DNA from 2 places in the Paenibacillus sp. FSL R7-0340 genome. Region 2 is predicted to be linked to the other one. Evidence: predicted binding sites of a transcription regulator. Region 2 holds the regulator's gene; the other holds the start of a gene.
The links. The regulator Rex, encoded in region 2, represses fermentation and respiration genes when NADH is low (regulators of the CRP and FNR family bind a similar motif). The targets are predictions, from matches to a motif close to TTGTGAAATATTTCACAA.
Positions count from the first base shown of each region.

Region 1 (3,196 bases), 160 kb from region 2:
TTTTAGCAAGATACTGTGTCGAATTTTTTTCAAAATAGATTTTGGAAGGTACTTTGAACCATTGCATATTCACCGTCCGTTTCGCCACCCTTTTCACATTAATCAAATTGACTGCCGATACGTTCGACGAAGTCGAGTTACGACCGTACGAACCGCAACCGAGTGTCAACGAAGGAAGGTTGGTGTTGTAAATGTCGCCAATCGCACCATGTGTGGAAGGTGCATTTACAATGATACGTCCTGTTTGCAGACGGTTTGCGAAGCGAGCGATAACGTCCTCATCGTTCGAATGAATAGCGGACGAGTGGCCCATGCCCCCGAATTCCACGACTTCAGCAGCGCGTTGAATACCTTGTTCCGCATTTTTCACTTTATAGCAAGCCAATACAGGACTCAATTTTTCCGCAGACAATGGGAATTTTGTTCCTACCCCTTCAATCTCAGCGACCAAAATTTTAGTTCCTGCTGGTACTGTGATACCACTCATTTCAGCAATTTTCACAGCAGACTGCCCGACGATTGCTGGGTTCACTGCACATTTCTCGACATTCATAGCTCCTTGAGTGAGCTTAGCTGCTTCTTCTTTATTTACAAAATAGCAGCCGTTAGCGATCATCAATTTTTTCACTTGTTCGAAGATTGGCTCTTCGATAATAACCGCTTGCTCGGAAGCACAAATCATACCGTTGTCAAAAGATTTAGAGAGGATAAGATCGTTCACGGCCTGCTTGATGTCTGCTGTTTTTTCAATAAAGCAAGGCACGTTACCTGGGCCTACACCCAGAGCAGGTTTACCGCAGCTATATGCCGCCTTAACCATGCCTGATCCACCAGTTGCCAGAATCAGAGCCACATCCGGGTGATTCATGAGTGAATTTGTCTTATCCATCGATGGAGCTTCAATCCATTGAATACAATCAGCTGGAGCACCATGTTTGACGGCTGCTTCGAGCAAGACGCGGGCTGCTTCCGCACTACACGATTGAGCAGATGGATGGAAACCGAAAATGATTGGGTTACGTGTTTTAATGGCAATCAACGCTTTGAACATCGTAGTCGAAGTCGGGTTTGTCACTGGAGTGATCCCCATGATAATGCCGACTGGCTCTGCTATCTTTTGAAAACTGTCAAAATCATTGTCTTCAATGACACCGACGGTTTTTTCATTTTTGATACTATGATAGACATATTCTGTTGCAAACATGTTTTTGGTGATTTTGTCCTCGTACACACCGCGTCCTGTTTCTTCAACAGCCAACTTCGCCAGGTACATGTGTTTATCCATCCCTGCGAGTGCCATAGCTTGTACGATTTCGTCAATCTGTTCCTGATTCATACTCATGAAAGCTTGCTGTGCCCGGTTCCCCCGGTCAATCAGCGTTTGAATATACTGCTCTGCGCTTTGCTCTTTTTGGATAACCTCGTTTTTAACAGCCATTTCCCTCATCCTCCTGTTATCTCGTGTACTATCTCTTGTTCACGCACTGATCGTAACACAGCTTTTCAAGATATATTGTGATTTTTTTCACAATCTATTTAAAATTTTATTTTATGAAGTGAATTAAATCACAAAGTTTGGAATTCTGCCACTTTTACCCCCTCTTCTTGCCCCAAAAACGCATTGCGCAGGTATATAATGAATTTGAATTGATCAAGTTGCAGATAAAAAACATAGGATACAAAGGGGAAATGGACGATGAGAAACCCTACAAATGTAATGGAAGCCCGCGGCAACACCTGTTGCTTCTCGGAGGCCAGCTTCAACCGGTTGCAAGTGATGATGAAAGATCGAGTTATGCCAGAAAGCTCGCATCTGTTCTGGGAAGGAGATACAGCGGATAAGCTGTTTTATATTAAGCGCGGACGCGTGAAAGTAACCAAAACAACGGATGAGGGTAAGGAACTTATTCTATATATGTATCAAAGCGGCGATCTTGTTGGTCAAGCCGATCCATTTTTCGGTACTAAGCATTCCTTTTCTGCTGAGGTTCTGGAAGACAGTGATATTGGCGTAATCGATCATACAGATCTGGAGCTACTTATTTGCCAGCATTGTGATTTTGCGATTGACTTTATGAAATGGATGGGTTCGCATCATCGCATTACTCAGACTAAGTTCCGCGATTTGATGATGTACGGCAAGCCTGGCGCTTTATGTTCAACACTCATCCGTCTATGCAATACCTATGGTGAGCCTCACGGCGAACATATCCTGATTCATAAAAAAATTACTCATACTGACTTATCAAATATGATCGGTGCGACTCGGGAAAGCGTAAACCGGATGCTTAGTGATCTACGTAAGAAAAATGCAGTTGAATATGATAATGGCATGATTGTTGTCAAGGATTTGGAAATGCTGCAAGGCGTATGTCATTGTGAATTGTGCCCTCGTGAGATTTGCCGCATATAATAAATCGTTTTTTACGTAAAAGGGAGTGTTATAAGCCATTATAGCTTATAACACTCCCTAATTTATTTCCACTCCTCTACTTATACAGAAGCAGTTGCGAAGCATTTTAACAATAGTCCTTCTTCTGGCAACACACTTTTTAAAACTGTAAGCATAGATAACTTAAATTCCCCATCTCATAGCTTCTATGGATGACCTTGGCTTTGTTTGCAGGATTGCCACTCCCCATTGCAATAAACAACGGTACAAAGTGCTCTGCTCTTGGTACGGCCTGGCGAGCATACGGTGCTTCGCTTTCATAGTGATCCAAAGCCTCTATATCTCTACTTTGCACTTTTTCAATAATCCAATCATCAAAATCTATAGCCCAAGGTTCTGTTTTCGTTTCCCCCCATTTGACGATACGCAGATTATGAACAGTCACTCCACTGCCAATGACCAGAATATCTTGTTCTCCCAGTCCACGCAGCACTTCACCAATGGCATATTGTGCTTTGGGCGAAAGATATGGATTTACTGAGATCTGAACTACCGGAATGTCTGCCTCAGGATACATACGATGCAACAATGTCCAGGATCCATGATCCAGTCCCCTCACCCGGTCAGTTTGTACGTCAATGCCCTTTTGTTCATATAATTTTTCCAGCTTATTGGCCAGTTCCACAGAACCATGTGCTGGATATTTCACCATGTACAGTTCCGGTGGGAAACCGCCAAAATCATAAATGGTATCGTACACGTCATCCATCGAACTGATCGTCAACGTTTGCGCTTCCCAATGAG
Region 1 is NZ_JBBOBY010000001.1:2,525,235-2,528,430, reverse strand. It holds gene adhE (bifunctional acetaldehyde-CoA/alcohol dehydrogenase) at 1-1,438, opposite strand, end outside; gene MKX59_RS11090 (Crp/Fnr family transcriptional regulator) at 1,697-2,413, shown strand; gene MKX59_RS11085 (DODA-type extradiol aromatic ring-opening family dioxygenase) at 2,553-3,196, opposite strand, start outside.
Region 1: a site for Rex is predicted at 1,514-1,531, ahead of adhE (bifunctional acetaldehyde-CoA/alcohol dehydrogenase). Genes of this name have one in related genera too.

Region 2 (3,196 bases):
GTTCTTCAGCAACTCGGTGTGAACACCGCTATTATCTGCGGCAGGTATGTTAGGTTTTCCTTCCACTTTTTGAAAAGGAACCCACACCATTATATTTTCATTCTGTGCATTTTTCCCTTGAACCACCCAATATACCTGATCCCACACAGACTTCCATGTTTGAGTCGTGCTAACCAGACCACCTGATTGCTTGGCCTTAATGATAGCGGCATTTTCCTCAGCCACCTGGTCTTGAGTAACATAGGAATAATACCAGAAAATGCTGATCAGGATCAGTATCACGGCCAAAATGGCGACCGCTATCCACTTTTTCTTATTTTTCAAACCCGTGCTTCCTCTCTAAGGGGATGTGACACCTAAATTAGCGCGACAGCAGCCCTTCAAAGGCGGCTTGTGCCTCATGTTTGATACGTTCCTCGTCCATAGTCAGGCATTCGCCGTTTTTCACAACCTGGCGACCGTCTACCCACACATGAGCCACGTCCTTGGCGCTTGCAGAGTATACCGCATGGGAAATAAGATCTGTACGCGGCAAGAAATGTGCCTGATTCAGATCCAACGCGATAAAGTCAGCCTTGTTGCCTGCTGCCAACGCTCCTACTTCTTTTAAACCAATCGACTTTGCACCGTATTCTGTTGCCAGACGCAGCGCTTCACTTGCAGGAACTGCCGTAGGGTCACCGGATACACCCTTGTGAATAAGTGCCGCCAGACGCATTTCCTCGAACATATCCAGGTTATTATTGCTGGCAGGACCATCCGTTCCGAGAGAAACAGTAACCCCTGCACGCAGCAATTCAGGCACTCTTGCCACACCACTTGCCAGCTTCAAGTTGCTACCCGGATTGTGCGAAACCGCTACACCACGTTCAGCCAGTAAAGCTATTTCTTCGTCGTTCAAATGAACGCCATGGGCAACAAGCGAAGGACGGGAGAAAAAGCCAAGCTTATCCAAATGTGCAACTGGACGCAAACCGTAGTCGCGTACGTTTTGCTCCACTTCGGCGATCGTCTCAGACATGTGCGTATGCAGTGGCAAGTCCAGATCATGCGCTGCTTGTACGAATTTTTCAATAAACGCAGGTGGACATGTGTATGGCGCGTGCGGAGACATCATCGTTGTAATACGCCCGTCTGCTTTACCATGCCAGTTACGTGCAAAAGTCACGGCCTCAGCCAGCTTGATTCGCTGTTCTTCTTCCGAGCATAGTCCAATTGCTCCACGCATCAGACTTGCACGAATACCTGACTCTTCAGCTACACGAGCCACCTCATCCATATGATCGTACATGTCCAGGAAGGTCGTTGTTCCACCTTTCAGCATTTCCAGCACAGACAAGGACGTACCCCAGTACACGTCGGTAGATGTAAACTTGGCTTCCATAGGCCACATTTTTTCCTGAAGCCATACTTGAAGTGCCAAGTCATCTCCATGCCCACGCAGCAGAGACATCGCCGCATGACCATGAGTATTAATCAGACCAGGTAAAAACAATAACCCTTTACCATCAATCGCTTCCGTCTCTTCCTCACCCGCAGGCAAAGTCTCGCCAATGTAAGTAATGCGGCTATCCTCCACAATCATAAAACCATGGACTACCCCAGCTTCTGATCCATTTACGGCAAAAGAGCCGTTTTTAATCATCCATTTATTCACTGTCATATTGTGTTTCTTCCTTTCCGTCCTCCAAATAATAAGCGAGGCTAAGCAAATCAGTTGTAAAGTCTGTGGCATGAATCCGAATGTTGGCCGGTGCCTTGAGAGTAGTCGGTGCAAAGTTCAGGATCGCTCCAATTCCGCTCTCAATAAGCCTGTCAGCCACGTGCTGTGCTTCAAAATCAGGTACGGTAATAATCCCGATTCGAATGTTTTTTTCTCTCACAGTGGCTTCCAGTTCATCCATCGGTTGAACGACCAATGTATTGATCTTGGTCCCTACCTTATCTGGAAACGCATCAAATACTGCTACAATCTTCATATTGTCTTTTAAATAAGCGTTATAATTCGAAAGGGCTTGCCCCAGATTACCCGCACCGACCAATACGACATTAATTTGCTGGTCGATTTTCAGGATATGGCGTATTTTCTCAATTAGATAAGAAACATCATAACCGATACCCTTCCGACCAAAATCTCCAAAATAGGCGAGATCTTTACGGATTTGGGCCGGGTTCAAATCTAGCCTCTGTCCCAACTCTTGAGAAGAGACCGTAGCCACCTCCCGTTTGTGAAGTGCATTCAGATAACGTAAATATACGGGTAACCTCCGTACGACAGCCTCTGAAATTTTATCTGATTTCATACTTGCTCCCCCTAATTGTAACGAACATACTTAGTGTCCGTCCGTTATGCCTCTGTCTCCGGGGCGGATTGGAGCCATTCGGCGATGCGGGGCACCATTTGCTCCGATGGCATATGCTCCATTTTTGGTCCCGGTAACGAGTACAAAAAGTGCTTTCCGTAATAGGATTCGATCACACGCGTATCGTAAACGATAACGACCCCGTGGTCGCTCGCTGTACGTACTAACCGACCAAATCCCTGTTTGAAGCGAATGACCGCTTGTGGTACAGACAGCTTCATAAATGGATTCTTCTTCTGCTGCTGAAGCAGCTCGCTTTTTGCCTCCAGCAACGGGTGATTCGGCGGTTGAAACGGCAAGCGAACAATGGCCAGACAAGTCAGAGCCTTTCCTGGAATATCGACGCCTTCCCAGAAGCTGCTGGTTCCCAGCAATACAGAAGCTTTGGCTTCCTGAAAACGGCGGGTTAGCTTGCTGCGACTCCCACTGTCCACACCTTGTCCCAGCACAGTAATTTCGCTGGATGCTAAGGCCTCTTTGAGCGGCTCATACACTTGCCGGAGCATCCGATAGGAAGTAAACAGAACGAGCATTCTCCCCCGCGTCGCCTGAGCAGTCGCTCCTAGAGAGCTAACGAGCATATCTACAAAGTGTGCATCTCCTACACTGCCCTTCACGCTTGGGAAATCCCGTGGAATGACCAGCAACACCTGATCCCTGTAATTAAAGGGTGACGGGAGCTGCGAAGTCATCAGCCGCTCTTGATCTGCGGCCTCCTGCAAGCCGAGCTGATCGATCATGTACTGAAACGACTTATCTACCGATAAGGTAGCAGACGTCAGAATAATGCTTCTTTTTTTGTCAAAAAACATTTCTTTCAACTGGCGGCTCAC
Region 2 is NZ_JBBOBY010000001.1:2,686,145-2,689,340, reverse strand. It holds gene MKX59_RS11925 (cell wall elongation regulator TseB-like domain-containing protein) at 1-324, opposite strand, end outside; gene MKX59_RS11920 (amidohydrolase) at 362-1,663, opposite strand; gene MKX59_RS11915 (redox-sensing transcriptional repressor Rex) at 1,650-2,303, opposite strand; gene dinG (ATP-dependent DNA helicase DinG) at 2,348-3,196, opposite strand, start outside.